DNA from 3 places in the Massilia sp. DD77 genome. Region 2 is predicted to be linked to each of the others. Evidence: predicted binding sites of a transcription regulator. Region 2 holds the regulator's gene; each other region holds the start of a gene.
What was found. The regulator LexA, encoded in region 2, represses DNA repair genes until DNA is damaged. The targets are predictions, from matches to a motif close to ACTGTATNNNNATACAGT.

Region 1 (5,500 bases), on a different contig from region 2:
CGAAGTATTTCTAGGCTTGCCCGCGCCTGCCGTCACGCGTCTGCGGCCTTGCGCGCGTCCCTGGTGCGCCAGGAACTTGGCGGCCTGCGCCGGTGCGACGGTCTTGCGGCCAGTGGGGAAATCAGTTAACGAAAAAGCGCCAGCGTGCAGCGCCATTGCCCGTTGAGGAATATGCCGAAACATATCGGGAATGACGCTCCACGCTGGCGCCTGGAGATTGCGAGTCCGAAGACGTCTTGCGTGTGGTGCTGCTACAGCTCGTCCTCGTCCGGACTGCCTTGCATGGCGGTGCGGGCGGCGCGCTGGGAGAAGCCGCGTTGCAGCAGGAAGCGCATCTGCTTGGCGCGCTCCGCCGCGTCCAGGGCGACCCGGCCGAACTTGCGCTGCCAGACCTCTCGCGCGCGCGCCGTCTCGCTTTCGGACAACCCGGCCTTGATGTCGGCCAGCGCATCGCCGCTGACGCCGTGGCTTTGCAGCTCGGCCATGACGCGGCTGTTGCCGAAGCGGCTCGCCTTCCTGTTGACCAGGGATTCGGCGAAACGCTCTTGCGACAGCCAGTTGTTCTTTTCAAGGAAATCCAGAAGGGCTTCGATGTCGTCGCCCTCCTCGGCATAACGGGCCAGCTTGCGTCCCAGCTCAAGCCGGCTGTGCTCGCGCAGGGACAGGTAGCGTAGCGCCCGTCCTTTCAGGCTCAGTTGGGGTGCTGGCATGGTGTGACGGCGGGACGGGACCGGCGATCGATTGCCGGCCCGTCCTGCCGATTAATTACTCACCAACAGCCTGGAGCTTCGGACGGCTGTCGTCGTCGTTCGCAACCGGCGGCAGTTCGCGCACACCCAGGGCGGCGCGGACCTTGTTCTCGATCTCGCGTGCCAGGGCTGGACGCTCTTTCAGGAACAGGCGGGCATTGTCCTTGCCTTGACCGATACGCTCGCCGCCGTAGCTGTACCAGGAACCCGACTTCTCGACGACCTTGTTGTCGGCGCCCAGATCCAGGATTTCGCCTTCGCGCGAGGTGCCTTCTCCGTACAGGATGTCGAAGTGGGCTTCCTTGAACGGCGGCGCGATCTTGTTCTTGACGACCTTGACCTTGGTTTCGTTACCGATCACCTCGTCGCCCGACTTGATCGAACCGGTACGGCGGATGTCCAGGCGCACGGAGGCGTAGAACTTCAGCGCGTTACCGCCGGTCGTGGTTTCCGGGCTGCCGAACATCACGCCGATCTTCATACGGATCTGGTTGATGAAGATGACCAGGGTGTTGGTGCGGTTGATCGAGGCGGTCAGCTTGCGCAGCGCCTGCGACATCAGTCGCGCCTGCAGGCCCGGCAGCGAATCGCCCATGTCGCCTTCGATCTCGGCGCGCGGGGTCAGTGCCGCCACCGAGTCGATGACCACCAGGTCGACCGAACCCGAACGCACCAGGGCGTCGGTGATTTCCAGGGCCTGTTCGCCGGTGTCCGGCTGCGAGATCAGCAGTTCGGACAGGTTGATGCCCAGCTTTTGTGCGTAACCCACGTCGAGCGCGTGCTCGGCGTCGATGAAGGCGCAGGTGCCGCCCAGCTTTTGCATCTGGGCGATGGTCTGCAGGGTCAGGGTCGTCTTGCCCGACGATTCCGGACCGTAGATCTCAACGATACGGCCGCGCGGCAGGCCACCGACGCCGAGCGCGATGTCCAGGCCCAGCGAGCCGGTGGAAACAGTCTGCACTTCTTCGACCGGCGCATTGGTGTCCATGCGCATGACCGAGCCCTTGCCGAACTGCTTTTCGATTTGCGCCAGGGCGGCTGCCAGCGCTTTGCCTTTTTCAGAGGCGTTTACTGCGAGTTTTTTGTCGTCCATGGTGTACTTTCAATCGTGGAGTAGGCAAGGTAGGGTCGATACGGCCCGAATCAAGAGTCACTACTGTATAAAAATCCAGTGGTTTTGGCAAGCACAAAATGTGAAATGACGAGTACCTGTTGCGCGGTCAAGACTCGCATTGTTGCGACAAATCAAACACAATACGGACTTGTTGAAGGTCTAACGGTTTTCCCGAGGTGCCCCATGCGAATTTTGCTCGCCGAAGATGATAGCGTACTTGCCGATGGGCTGACGCGCTCCCTGCGCCAATCCGGCTATGCCATCGATTGTGTAAAGAACGGCCAGGATGCCGACACCGCGCTGTCCACGCAGGAGTTCGACCTGCTCATCCTCGACCTGGGCCTGCCCAAGATGTCGGGCCTGGAGGTGCTGCGGCGCCTGCGCGCGCGCGCCTCGCACCTGCCGGTGCTGATCCTCACCGCCGCCGACTCGGTCGAGCAGCGCGTCGAGGGCCTGGACCTGGGCGCCGACGACTACATGGCCAAGCCCTTCGCCCTGTCCGAGCTCGAGGCGCGGGTGCGCGCCCTCACCCGGCGCGGCGCCGGCGGCGGCCCGGCCGTGGTGCGCCATGGCCCGCTGGTCTACGACCAGGTCGGCCGCAGCGCTTATATCAACGACCAGATGCTCGACCTGTCCGCGCGCGAGCTGGGCCTGCTCGAAGTGCTGCTGGCGCGCTCCGGCCGCCTGGTGTCGAAGGAGCAGCTGGTCGACCACCTGTGCGAATGGGGCGAGGAAGTCTCGAACAACGCGATCGAGGTCTACGTGCACCGCCTGCGCAAGAAGATCGAGGTCGGCGGCGTGCGCATCGCCACCGTGCGCGGCCTCGGCTACTGCCTCGAGAAATTCAGCGAGGCGCCGCGCACGGCGCCGCCCGGCGCAGAGAACAAGTGAACGACCGCGAGGGCGAGCTCACCTCCGGGTTCGGTCCCGGGCTCGACGACGAGCCGGCCGAGCCGCTCTACGTCCCGCCCAACCCCGAGCCGGACGAGAACATCCGCCACTCGCTGTTCGGCGAAATCCTCGACTGGATGCTGGCCCCGCTGCTGCTGCTGTGGCCGATGAGCATCGCGATCACCTACCTGGTGGCCAAGTCGATCGCCAACCAGCCTTTCGACGACGCGCTGGAAGACCGGGTGACAGTGCTGAGCCAGCAGGTGCGCAGCGTGGACGGGCGTGTCACCGCCCAACTGCCGGCGCGCGCGGTCGACATCCTGCGCGCCGACGACGTCGACAGCGTCTACTTCCTGATCAACGGCCCGGCCGGCGAACATCTCGACGGCGACCGCGACCTGCCGCGCCCCAAACCCGGCAGCGCCGACGACGCGGCGCGCGGCGGCGCGGTGGCCTTCCGCAACGACAGCTTCCACGGCATCCCGGTGCGGGTGGCGTATTCCTACCTCAACCTGGATCCGCTGCGCGAACGCTCGGATGCCGCCGCGCCGGAGCTTGCATTGGTACAGGTGGCCGAGACGCTCGACAAGCGCGCCCACCTGGCCAACGAAATCATCAAGGGCGTGATCCTGCCCCAGTTCATCATCCTGCCGGTGATCCTGGCCCTGGTGTGGTTTGCGCTGTCGCGCGGCCTGACCCCGCTGGCCGACCTGCAGGAGCGCATCCGCGCCCGTCCCCAGGACGACTTGTCGCCGATTGATCCGCGCCAGGTGCCGGAAGAGATCTCGCCGCTGGTCGGCTCCTTCAACGACATGCTGGAACGCCTGGCCCAGACCATCGAGATGCAGAAGCGCTTCATCGCCGACGCCGCGCACCAGATGAAGACGCCGCTGGCCGGCATGCGCATGCAGTCCGAGCTGGCGCTGCGCCAGATCGACCCGGACGAGATCCGCCGTTCGCTCGAGCAGGTGGCCAAGAGCTCGGAATCGGCCACCCGCCTGGTCAACCAGCTGCTGGCCCTGGCGCGCGCCGAGAACCAGCCCCAGGCCGGCCTGGCCTTCGGCGAGGTCGACCTGCCGCGCGTGGCGCGCGAGACCGTGCAGGACTGGGTGCAGGCCTCGTTCGCGCACCAGATCGACCTCGGCTTCGAGCCGCCCGAGGAAGCCATCCACATCGCCGGCAACCCGATGATGCTGCGCGAACTGCTGTCGAACCTGATCGACAATGCGCTGCGCTACACCCCCGCCGGCGGCAGCGTCACCGTGCGCGTGCGCCGCGAGGACGAGCGCGCCCAGCTCGAGGTCGAGGACACCGGTCCCGGCATCGCGCCGGCCGAGCGCGAGCGCGTGTTCGAGCGCTTCTACCGCATCCTGGGCAGCAACACCCAGGGCAGCGGCCTGGGACTGGCCATCGTGCGCGAGATCGCGCAGCAGCACGGCGCCGAGATCGACATCTTCAATAATCCGCGCAGCCATTCCAAAAAATACCCGGGCAGCCTGTTCCGGCTGACCTTCCCGCCTCCCGCCCATGACGCCATCGACGCCCCCTGACGAGCCTTCCACCCAAGACGCCGGCATGGCCAGGCGCCGCCGCATCCTGGACGCGCGCGACGCGCACTGGCGGCGCACGCGGCGCCTGACGGCGATCCTGCTGGCCCTGTGGCTGGTGGCCGGTTTCGGCACCGTGTTCTTCGCGCGCGAACTGGCCGAGGTGTATCTGTTCGGCTGGCCCCTGTCCTTCTACATGGCCGCGCAAGGCGCCTCGCTGCTGTCGCTGGCCACCATCGGCGTGTACGCCTGGCGCATGCGGCGGCTGGAGCGCCGCTACGCCGCGGAACTGGAGGGCCTGTGAGCGCAGCCCCGTCCTACTTCAAGAAGCTGAGCCGCTACTACCTGTGGTACACCGGCTGCTTCGGCCTGTTCCTGGCGGCGGTGGCGCTGCTGGAACAGGAAGGCATGCCGCGCCTGTGGATCGGGCACCTGTTCATGTTCGCCACCATCCTGCTGTACGCCATCATCGGGGTGATCTGCCGCACCTCGAACGTCACCGAGTACTACGTGGCGGGGCGGCGCGTGCCGGCCATGTTCAACGGCATGGCGACGGCCGCCGACTGGATCTCGGCGGCCAGTTTCATCAGCCTGGCCGGCGGCCTCTACCTGCAGGGCTTCGACGGCCTGGCCTACATCATGGGCTGGACCGGCGGCTACTGCCTGGTGGCGCTCCTGATCGCCCCCTACCTGCGGCGCTTCGCCCAGTACACCATCCCCGACTTCCTGGCGGCGCGCTACGGCGGCGGCGCGGACGGACGCGGCGCCGCGGTGCGCGCGGTGGCGGTGGGCGCGACCATCATCGTCTCGTTCACCTACGTGGTGGCGCAGATCTACGCGGTGGGCCTGATCGCCTCGCGCTTCACCGGCGTCGATTTCTCGGTCGGCATCTTCCTCGGCCTGGCCAGCATCCTGGTGTGTTCCTTCCTGGGCGGGATGCGCGCCATCACCTGGACCCAGGTGGCGCAGTACATCATCCTGCTGGTGGCCTTCCTGATCCCGACCATCTGGCTGTCGGCCAAGCATGCCGACAACCCGGTGCCGCAGGTCGCCTACGGCAAGCTGCTGCCCAAGCTGGCCGCGCGCGAGCACGAGCTGGAAAAGGATCCGCGCGAGGAGCAGGTGCGCGCCGAGTTCCGCCGCCGCGCCGAGGAATACGGCGCCCGCCTGGGGGCGCTGCCGGCGTCGTGGGAAGCGGG
Region 2 (5,500 bases):
TCGGTCTTCCAGGGCAAGGAACCGGGCTTCCGCTACGGCCGCCAGGGCAACCCGACCGTCGGCGCGCTCGAGGACAAGATCACGAAGATGGAAGACGGTGTCGCCTCGCTGTGCTTCGCCACCGGCATGGGCGCCATCGGCGCGCTGTTCCAGGCGCTGCTCAAGGCGGGCGACCACATCGTCTCCTCGTCCTTCCTGTTCGGGAACACCAACAGCCTGTGGCAGACGGTCGCGGGGCAGGGCGTCGATGTCAGCTTTGTCGACGCCACCGACGCCGGCCAGGTCGAGGCGGCGCTCACGCCGAACACTCGCCTGGTGTTCGTCGAGACCATCGCCAATCCGCGCACCCAGGTGGCGGACCTGGCCCGCATCGGCAAGCTGTGCCGCGAGCGCGGCATCCTTTACGTGGTCGACAACACCATGACCACGCCTTGGCTGTTCCGCCCCAAGGCGGTCGGCGCCGGCCTGGTGGTCAATTCGCTGACCAAGTCGATCGGCGGCCACGGCATCGCGCTGGGCGGCGCCCTGACCGACACCGGCCTGTTCGATTGGAGCGCCTATCCGAACATCGCCCAGAATTTCCGCAAGCAGCCGCCGCAGGCCCAGGGCATGGCCCAGCTGCGCGCGAAGGCCTTGCGCGACTTCGGCGCGGCGCTCGGTCCGGAAGCGGCCCACCACATCGCGGTGGGCGCCGAGACCCTGGCGCTGCGCATGGAACGCACCAGCGCGAACGCCCTGGCGCTGGCCCGGATGCTGGAGGCCGATGAGCGGGTCTCCGCGGTCCACTATCCGGGCCTGGCTTCGCATCCGCAGAACGGCATCGTCAAGGAGCTGTTCCGTTCGGGCGGTTCGCTGCTGTCCTTCGAGCTGAAGGAAGGCATCGACTGCTTCGACTACCTGAACCGCCTCAAGCTCGGCATCCCGGCCAGCAACCTGGGTGACACCCGCACCCTGGTGATCCCGGTGGCGCATACCATCTTCTTCGAGATGGGCGCGGAGCGCCGCGCCAGCATGGGCATCGCGGAGTCCCTGATCCGCGTCTCGGTGGGCATCGAGGACACCGACGACCTGCTGGCGGACTTCCGCCAGGCGCTCGGCGCGTAAATACCGGGCCGACTGCATGCCGGCCCCGTTCCACGCCGTTTTTGTTTCAGCGGTTGAGCAGGGTGGGGGAATGCCGCTATCATGGGCCTTCGATTTGCTACCTTCATCGCTGCCCATGAAACGCTCCCTGTCCGTTCTCGCCTTCTCCCTCCTGCTGTCCACCACCGCCCTTGCAGGTCCGCTCGAAGACGCCCATGCCGCCTTCGCCAAGAAGGACTACCCGGCCGCGCTCAAGCTGTACACTAAACTGTCCGACGCCGGCAATCCGGAAGCGCAGCAGCACCTGGCGCAGATGTACTGGTATGGCGAAGCGGGGCAGGTGGACGAGGCCAAGGCCGAGGCCCTGTTCCGCAAGGCGGCCGCCAAGGGCAACAAGGTGGCGGCGGCCTCGCTCGAGGTGATGAAGCAGCGCGTGGAGCGCCGCGCGGACATCGACTACTGGGTCAAGGGCTACGACGGTTCGGAACTGAGGTCCGGCGAGTTCGCCTGCAAGGCGCCGCGTATTCCCAGCATGTCCAAGATCAACGAGGAGATCGACCGCGTCAGCGGCGCGGTCACCACCTGGCAGAACTGCTACAACAAGTTCGTGACGAACCTGAACGCATCCTCACCGCTGACCAAGAAGATCCCGGCGGATATCGCCAAGCTGATGAGCAAACAGGAGACCGAGGCGGCCCAGGCTCACCTGGAGCGGGTGCGCGAGAACCTGGCGGAAGAGGCGAAGGTGAGTTCCAAGCTGATCCTGGCGGATTTCGCGGCCTGGCGCGCGGCGACCGAGGCGTATGTGGCGGAGCACAATGCGATGATCAAGAATAGTGCGGGGGATGGGTCGATCAAGTCGAAGGTGAAGTGAGCGTGCCTGGCTGATCCAGCAAACCTGGGTCCCCGCCTGCGCGGGGATGACGTTAATTTAAGGTGATGAGTATCCCGAGCCTACGACTTTGGCCGCGCTATCAAATCCGTCGTCCCCGCGAAGGCGGGGATCCAAGTTCGTAGCGCAGAGTTACCGCAACAGGCACTTAGTGCCAGCTACGCATCAACCCCACCGCCAGCCCCTCGAGCGCGAACTCGTCGCCCGGTTCCACCCGGATCACCTTGAAGTCCGGATTCTCCGGCAGCAGCTCGACGGTATTGCCCGTCTTGCGGTAGCGCTTGACGGTGACTTCCTCGCCGATGCGGGCGACGATGATCTGCCCGTTCTTGGCGCTGTCGATCTTCTTCACCGCCAGGAAGTCGCCGTCGCAGATGCCCGCGTCGCGCATCGACCAGCCCTTGACCTTCAGCAGAAAGTCCGGCCGCGCCGAGAACATGGCGGCGTCGACGCTATAGGTGGCTTCCACGTGTTCCTGGGCCAGGATGGGCGAGCCGGCGGCCACGCGGCCGACCAGGGGCAGGGACATCATCAGGGCCGGCGGCGGCATCGGGATCTGCTCGACGCTGGCGCCGACCAGGCGGATACCGCGCGAGGTGCCCGGCGAAATCTCGATCGCGCCCTTGCGCGCCAGGGCCTGCAGGTGCTCCTCGGCCGCATTGGCCGACCGGAAGCCTAGTTCAGCCGCGATTTCGGCGCGTGTCGGCGGGAAGCCGGTGTTTTCGATCGCTTCCTTGATCAGGTTGAGGATCTGTTCTTGCCTTGCAGTGAGCTTGATCATGGATGTGGTACGGCAATGGTTATAGGAGCAGACTGTATTTTTGTACAGTATTCTGGTATGCGCAAGGGGAAACGCGCGAAAAGTGTAAAAAAATTGTGCAGCGCGGGGTGGGGAGGGCGGATTTCCGTGGTTCGCACGCAAACTTGGATCCCCGCCTGCGCGGGGATGACGTTGATCGGCGAAATCGGAAGATCACTCTCCGGGGCTTCGGCTCGCGCCCTTCGCACGTCATCCCCGCGAAGGCGGGGACCCAAGTCCGTAGCAAACCGCCAACATTATTCGAGCGCAGCGAGCCCCCTCGACCCAACATACCATTTCCCATCCCCGTACTTTTCAGGCTATAATCGAAGGCTTTCCCTTCCCACACTCGTCTTGACGCCGAGGTGGGCATTTGTTTAAACGTCCTCAAGGAGTGTTGCATGCGTCATTATGAAATCGTTTTTATCGTCCACCCGGACCAGAGCGAGCAAGTCCCGGCGATGATCGAGCGTTACAAGACCACGGTGACCAGCCGCGGCGGTAACATCCATCGCGTGGAAGACTGGGGCCGTCGCCAGATGGCTTACCAGATCCAGAAGCTGCCGAAGGCACACTACATCTGCATGAACATCGAGTGCGACAACGAGACCCTGGTCGAGCTGGAAACCGCATTCAAATTCAATGATGCCGTCCTGCGTCATCTGACCGTTAAGATGAAGAAGGCCGAAACCGCACCGTCGCCGATGATGAAGTCGGTCCAGCGCGAAGACGCAGCCAAGAGCCACCGCGCAGAAGCAGCAGCCGCTGCCCCGGCCGCAGCTGCTTAAGTTTTTCTCCAGGAATCCATAGTATTCGGTAGTAGTGAACCAGCTCGAGCTCGAAGCGACCATCGCCGAGCGTGATGTCCTGCGCTACACCCCGGCCGGCGTACCCATCGTGTCCGCCATCCTGATGCATAGTAGCCAACAGGAAGAAGCCGGAGTCGCCAGGCTCGTCGAGTTTGAAATCCCCGCCTTTGCGGCGGGTGAGATTTCAGGCAGGTTCGGCAGCGCGGAACTCGGCGCCAGCTACCGCTTCACCGGATTCCTTGCAAAGAAAAACCGCAACAGCAAAGCCCTGGTGTTTCACATCATTGATTTTCAAGCCGCTTAAGCGGCATTAGATAGATACAGGAGCCTCAAAATGGCATTCGGTAAAAAGTTCGACAAAAACAAAGCTAAAGAAAAACTCAAGCGCAAGCAGCAGAACCCGCTGTTCAAGCGCAAGAAGTTCTGCCGCTTCACCGCCGCCGGCGTGGAACAGGTGGACTACAAGGACGTCGACACCCTGAAGGACTTCGTCCAGGAAAACGGCAAGATCATGCCGGCACGCCTGACCGGCACCAAGGCGCACTACCAGCGCCAGGTTGACACCGCCATCAAGCGCGCCCGCTACCTCGCGCTGCTGCCGTACACCGACCTGCACAACGCCTAATCGTCGGCCACGACAGTCAAAAGATCCTGGAGAAAAATATGCAAGTCATTCTGTTGGAAAAAGTTGTTAACGTCGGCAACCTGGGCGACGTGGTGAAAGTCAAGGACGGTTACGCACGTAACTTCCTGATCCCGCAAAAAATGGCGCGCCGCGCTACCCAGTCGGCTGTGGCCGAGTTCGAAGCCAAGCGCGCCGAACTGGAAAAGGCTGCCGCTGAAAAGCTGGCCGCTGCCCAGGCGCAAGGCGACAAGCTGAGCGGCATGACCGTCACCATCGCCCAGAAAGCCGGCGTGGACGGCCGTCTGTTCGGTTCGGTCACCAACTTCGACATCGCCGAAGCCCTGAGCAAGCAAGGCTTCCCGGTCGAGAAGTCGCAGGTTCGCCTGCCGACCGGCCCGCTGAAGACCACTGGCGAGTTCCCGATTGCCGTCGCGCTGCACACCGACGTCGTCTCGGAAATCACCATCGCCGTCGTCGGCGAAGCTGCTTAATTAGCCGTTTCGACACAGCTAAGCTGTTGTTGTATAAAAGAAAAAAGCCGGGTTCGCCCGGCTTTTTTTATTGGCAACTTTCACCAATTATTTCAGCCGTGTGACCGGAGCAGGTATAATGCCCGCCATGAACGCCGCCCCCGCCGATCCGCAAATCGAATCCCTGCGCATCCCGCCGCACTCCATCGAAGCAGAACAGTCCGTCATCGGCGGCTTGCTGCGCGATAACGCGGCCTGGGACCGGATCGCCGATTTCATGCACGCGGACGACTTCTACCGCTACGACCACCGGATCATCTTCGAACAGATGGTCCGCCTGATCAATTCGGGCAAGCCGGCGGACGTCATTACCGTCTACGAGGCCTGCAACCAGCTCGGCAAGGCCGAGGAGGTGGGCGGCCTGCAATACCTGAACGCGATGGCGCAGAACACGCCGTCCGCGGCCAACATCCGCCGCTATGCCGAGATCGTGCGCGACCGCGGCATCCTGCGCAAACTGATCACCGTCGCCGACGAGATTTCCGGGAATGCCTTCAATCCGCAGGGCAAGGAAGTCAAGCAGATGCTCGACGAAGCCGAGTCCAAGATCTTCGCCATTGCCGAATCCGGAGCGCGCGGCGCCCAGGGCTGGAATCCGATCCAGCCCCTGCTGACCCAGGTGGTCGAGCGCATCGACGAGCTGTACTCGCGCGAGAACCAGGGCGAGATCACCGGCGTGCCGACCGGCTTCATCGACCTCGACCGCATGACTTCGGGCCTGCAGCCGGGCGACCTGGTCATCGTCGCCGGCCGTCCCTCGAT
Region 3 (5,500 bases), on a different contig from region 2:
GGCTCGTATAGATATTTTATTGTTTCGGTAACGAGACTCAAAGATCGCCGGTATATCCTTCACCAAGGGTTCAATGGTAGTCCAAGCTTTTTCTTTTCGAGATATCATCCCGTCAGTTAGTGCGTGGCTAAACGGTAAATCTAGCGTTGGATCGTTGATGATTTCCAAATCACCATTTTCCAGCATGCTCGACCATTCACAATGACTTGAAATTCCTGGCGAACAGCGACGGCCGCGCATCGGTATGGAAACGATTAGGTCATTCCCCTGGGATACATAAAGAATCCGCTTGGTATCTTGATTTTGGGGCAAGCAGATAACGGTGTTTTTAATTAAAGCATTCATCTGAATTGACGAAAGGTATCTAGTTTTTTGTTCACTTTAATTTCTGAGATTGGTGTATCCCATATTTGTTCGCGGTTCAAATTGGTTTGCAGCAGACGTGTTGAGAGCAAGTGTCGAGCTATCATAAGGTGAGCTCCCGGCTCATCTGCAAACTGTGCGTCTAGCGCCTTGCATGTATCAGCTAATCCTGATTCATCACTTCCTTTGTGCCGGATACGAACAATAAGGTTCTGGGCAAGCTTGGAAAAATATCCGTTGCGTGGCTCCACAAAATTGGAAAAGTCACTGTATTGTCGTAGCCATTGCAGGCTGCGCTTGAGGTGGAGCGGTATGTCGTGTTCTGTCAAAATTTGGAATTTGATGTTTCTTTCCAACCAGTATACTTCTTCAATCTTGAGCTTCTCCTTAGTGCGAGGTTTTTCAAGGTGAGCATTAGGTTTTATTGAAACAGCCTTATATGTCACTTTTCCCGCGTTTTTATATGTGATGACTAGGTCTGTGGTCATGACCAACTTGGTATCGCTCGTTGGGTCTTTTGGATGCTTGAAGCCTAACACTGATGCAATGCGGATGGTGTCGGCTCGGCTCAAGGCAAACTGCTCACGTATATCGATGACTGTCTCATCCATATCGAATGTTAAGCAGTGCGCGTATTCAATATCAGAGAGTAAGTGAAGTACCCGGCCGTTTAGTTTGCTGTATATTCGATGTGACCGGCCACGACTTGGAACGTCCCGTACGAAAAGATATGGGGAATACTTCCCCCCAACTCCTTGGCCGCGTCCTTGACTTAACAATTTCTGGATATCTGATTCATTTCGTGTGTATCGCTTTTTAGCCATTTTCGACTCCTTGGCTGCTCTGCGTTTGCTGACAACTCTTCACAAAACCTTTGAGTCGCTCAGTAATGGATAACTGGCAAATGATTCATCAAGAAAACTTTGCTTGGGAATTGCTTTGGGTCATGGCCTGCCGTGTTTTGTAAGTATCAATAAATATAACTATGTTTACCGAGCAGATGCAATTCATTTCACGAGAATGGAATAGTTTGTTGCGTAGTTGGTGAACAAAATTCGGACTTACCCTTCAGTAAAGCTGTTATTTTGCAATAATAGTTTTATAGGTACGCGGAATTTAGAAAGTGTAGAGTTCCAATTGGAGTGTTTTTTGCTGTGGAGATAGTGGTTGGCCTGCTGAAGCGGCACTGAAAACACCGCAGGCACTCAATTGCTGTCGCAGCTAGCAACGCTGACTAAAGCCGCTCAGGCCGACAGCGGCTGGCTGAAGAAGGCCAGCATGCTGCTTGCCAGGGCGCGCTGGAAGGGTTTGCCCATCGGCGAGCAACGGGCCGCAGCATAGCGAATGAGCGCAACGATCACTGCCGCGCGGGCAGAGCGCGTAGTTGACCTTGCAAACGTTGTCAGGTTTGACTGGCATTCTGTAAGCATTCACGATTGCCGCGTCATGGTTTGACAATATGACTATTGCGCCCGCGCCGTAGACGCATGGCGCCCCTTACCATCGCCGTGGCACAAGCCGAAGCTGATACCGTACGCGCAAGGCTAGACGTCGTCCGCAGTGCGGGTCCCCGGCCTTGGGATCAGCGCCGGCACCAGCGCTACCAGCACAGCGGCGATTCAACGGCTGGAATTGCTGTCTTGTTCTTCTTCCTGCGGTAGGCTCTACGACCTACCTCCTGCAGCTCGCGGGAGTTGTCCTGTATGAGGCATCATATGTTGCCAATTGGACACATCTGCAAATGCTTCTCATACGATTTTTGCTACTGCACTTCAGGTACACGCGTCCACGCCTTGCTAAAACCTAATCAATCATATACTGTATGGGCATACAGTATTGTGAGGCTGATATGTTACCTAAGATCCATTCGACGCCGGAGTCGATTCACCCGTCGCTATGGCGCGCTTCGCAGCTCGGCCGTTCGAGCACGCGTTGTGTTGACACCGGCCATCCTGTCTTATCTGCCCAGTTACCGGGAGGGGGATGGCCGACCAGTAGCATAGTTGAGCTGCATTTACGTCAGCCTGGTACAGGCGAGCTGAGGCTTCTGCAGCCTGCACTGGCAGCAGCTGGTAAGCGTCGGGTAATGATGATTCAGCCGCCACATGTCCCAAATTTAATCGCGTTGGCTGCAATGGGATTGAATCCATTACAAGTTACCTGGGTACAGCCTGATCGCACAGCTGATGCCCTTTGGGCTGCCGAACAAGTTCTCCGAAATGGCGGATGTCACGCTCTTTTGTTTTGGCCAGGTCACATTCGAAATGAGAGCCTGCGACGCTTGAGTTTGGCTGCTGCCGACGGAGAAAGCCTTTTCTTTTTGTTCCGTCCGCTCGCAGCAGCGCAGGATCCTTCGCCTGCGCCGCTTCGGATCGGGGTTCGGCCAGCGCGCGGCGGTGTTGAGATCGACTTCCTAAAACGTCGGGGGCCACAGCGCGAAACTACACTGTTCCTACCCTTGTCTCCCTCCTTTGTTCATCGTCATGCGCCTGTGGATCGGACTATATCTACCCCAGCTTCCACTCGAGGTCTTCGAGCCGAGTTGGTCCAGTAACAGCGTTACGGTCATCCTTGAGCGAGAGAAGGTTCTAACGATGTCGCGCGGCGCGCGCATGGGGGGTATCAAGCCCGCGATGCGTCGCGGCGGTGTGTTAATGCTGGCACCGGATGCTCGGATCCATGAACGCACCGCTGCCCGGGAAGAAGCTGCACTACAGGCCGTCGCGATGGCAATGCTTCAATACACGCCACAAGTGACGTTGGCGGACGAGTCGACGCTGTTGCTGGATATCGGCGCGAGTTTGCGGTTGTTCGGTGGTATCCGATCGTTATGTAGACGCGTTCGCGCGGACCTTCGTGGTTTGGGATTTACTGGGAAGTTAAGCTGCGCTCCAACGGCGCGGGCAGCGTGGATGCTTGCGCGCGTTGGCGGCGGCCGCATGTTAAAGCAACAGTCATCAGAGCGAGCGCTGTATCGTCTTCCAGTCACAGTTTTGCCAGCGGCGAGGCCCTTCGCTAGCTGGTTTGAAGGAATTGGCTGCGATACGATCGGTGACTTGCGACGGCTGCCGCGGCCTGGTCTTCAACGTCGATGTGGCCGTGCATTGCTCGATCTCCTTGATCGCGCGTTCGGCAGCCTTCCTGAGGTGTTCGAATGGATCGAGGCGCCCACGAACTTCAAAGCAAAGATGGAGCTTTTTGACCGCATCGAAAATGCCGACCTACTGCTGTCTGGCGCGCAGCGTCTGGTTCTGCAGCTGATCGGCTGGTTGTGTGCAATGCAGCTTGCAGTAAGGGGCATCATGCTCAAGCTTGAACACGAACGCGGCCGTGTCGCGCGTGCGCCGACCGAAGTCGAGATCCTCTTGGCCGAGCCGGTCTGGCATAGTGATCACATCGTGAGGTTGCTGAAAGAGCGACTTGGAAAACTGGTACTGGAAGCTCCAGTAATCGGGTTGGTGCTCCAGACAACCCAGCTGCAACTAATGGAGCCTCCCACTGAGTCGCTTTTTCCTGAGCCGGGCGGCACTGAGGAAGACCAGATACGCATGATCGAGCTGCTCGTGGCGCGCCTTGGCGAGGATAAGGTTCGCCAGGTGAAGCCTGTGGCGGATTACCGGCCCGAGGTTGCGAACACGTGGGTTCCGATCCAAGAGAAGGTACGAGAGGCGGTGATTGCCGACCAGCTGCCACCGAACCTGAGCAGCATTCTACGGCCGAGTTGGCTGCTAGTGAAGCCGATCCCGCTGCTCGTGCGAAACCACAGGCCGTTCTATGGCTCGCCGCTGCGGATGGTGTCTGGCCCAGAACGTGTCGAGGCGGGGTGGTGGGGAGGCACGGCCGCCAGGGACTATTGGATTGCGGAAGGCCAAGAACACGCCTTGTACTGGATTTATCGGGAGCGGGTCAGCAGCGCCGATGAAGACCCAGAACCACGCTGGTTCCTCCATGGGTTGTTTGGGTAGCGAGTGCGGCTGACCGGCCGCCAGATGCATGATTGAGTTACTGGTAGCACGTTTTGGGAAAGCGTCTACCCGAGTGGTGGTAGCCCACATACCTATCGAAAGTGTCCGAGCTCGTGAGGGAATGCCAATGCGACGTTTTTCTCGGTATGTCGCGCAGGCTCGGTACCGAGGGCATGCAGGATGGCACACGAGCGTGTCGTATCAGCGACTACACAACGGCTCCTAAGCTCACGTAGCTGTGCTTCCAGAGCCGTAAGCGCTCGAATCCGCTCGACGACATGACCGATATGCTTGTCGAGAAGTTCGTTTACTCCTACACACCTTACCTGGGGATCGTCCCGAAAGTCCAGCAAGGTCCGGATTTCGTCCAGGGTCATGTCCAGCGCCCTGCAATGACGTATGAACAGCAGACGTTCACTGTGCCGCTCGTTGTATGTCCGATAATTATTCATCGCGCGCTCAGGCGGCATGAGAAGACCGATTCGCTCGTAATATCGGATGGTCTCCACCAAGCAGCCGGATCGCTCCGCAAGTTCGCCAATTTTCATAGAGATTGTCCTGTTTCGTTTGCTAGACGCTTGACCCTGCACCTGCTACAGGGTTTCCAATACCGACTATACATAGTTTGCAGAGGAAATGTCATGTCGGATTGCCAGAGCAAGGCCTGTTGCGCAAAGCCGGCCGAGATAACGTCGGCGTTGGTCAGTCCGGACGTCGTCACAAGCGCACTCGAACTGAGTATTGCCGAGATGGACTGTCCAACTGAAGAAGGGTTGCTGCGCCAGGCGCTGGGCCGGGTGGCGGGCGTTGGGCAGCTGGACTTCAATCTCGTCCAGCGGAAACTGCGGGTCTCGCATAGCCTCCCCGATCCGGCTCCTATCATCACGGCTATTCGGGCCGTTGGTATGGAACCGGTCGTCGAAGGCGGCATCGACGCCGAGGCCAATGCGGCACATACCGTGTTCAGCATCGAGAACATGTGTTGCCCGACCGAGGAGGCGCTCATTCGCAGCAAGCTCGCCGGCCTATCTCAGCTTAAAAAGCTGGAGTTCAATTTGATGCAGCGACGCCTGGCCGTCTGGCACAGCGGCCCTGTTTCTCAGATCGAGGACGCGCTGAAATCGATTGGCATGGAGGGGATGGCCGTCGCAAACGCGCCGGGCCAACGCACC

Region 1: recA (recombinase RecA) is a predicted target of LexA. The motif match lies at 1,905-1,922, and genes of this name have one in related genera.
Region 3: imuA (translesion DNA synthesis-associated protein ImuA) is a predicted target of LexA. The motif match lies at 2,181-2,198, and genes of this name have one in related genera.

The regions. Positions count from the first base shown of each region.
Region 1 is NZ_JBAMDH010000010.1:102,837-108,336, reverse strand. Features, by position in the region: gene V7778_RS07800 (PLP-dependent cysteine synthase family protein) at 1-14, shown strand, start outside; gene recX (recombination regulator RecX) at 252-710, opposite strand; gene recA (recombinase RecA) at 766-1,842, opposite strand; gene V7778_RS07785 (response regulator transcription factor) at 2,047-2,754, shown strand; gene V7778_RS07780 (sensor histidine kinase) at 2,751-4,304, shown strand; gene V7778_RS07775 (DUF4212 domain-containing protein) at 4,330-4,605, shown strand; gene V7778_RS07770 (sodium:solute symporter family protein) at 4,602-5,500, shown strand, end outside.
Region 2 is NZ_JBAMDH010000017.1:12,147-17,646, forward strand. Features, by position in the region: gene V7778_RS11745 (cystathionine gamma-synthase family protein) at 1-1,104, shown strand, start outside; gene V7778_RS11750 (tetratricopeptide repeat protein) at 1,220-1,957, shown strand; gene lexA (transcriptional repressor LexA) at 2,124-2,756, opposite strand; gene rpsF (30S ribosomal protein S6) at 3,176-3,562, shown strand; gene priB (primosomal replication protein N) at 3,597-3,887, shown strand; gene rpsR (30S ribosomal protein S18) at 3,918-4,208, shown strand; gene rplI (50S ribosomal protein L9) at 4,247-4,699, shown strand; gene V7778_RS11780 (replicative DNA helicase) at 4,818-5,500, shown strand, end outside.
Region 3 is NZ_JBAMDH010000011.1:100,042-105,541, forward strand. Features, by position in the region: gene V7778_RS08395 (Mu transposase C-terminal domain-containing protein) at 1-345, opposite strand, end outside; gene V7778_RS08400 (TnsA endonuclease N-terminal domain-containing protein) at 342-974, opposite strand; gene imuA (translesion DNA synthesis-associated protein ImuA) at 2,213-2,917, shown strand; gene V7778_RS08410 (Y-family DNA polymerase) at 2,847-4,328, shown strand; gene cadR (Cd(II)/Pb(II)-responsive transcriptional regulator) at 4,421-4,876, opposite strand; gene V7778_RS08420 (heavy metal translocating P-type ATPase) at 4,970-5,500, shown strand, end outside.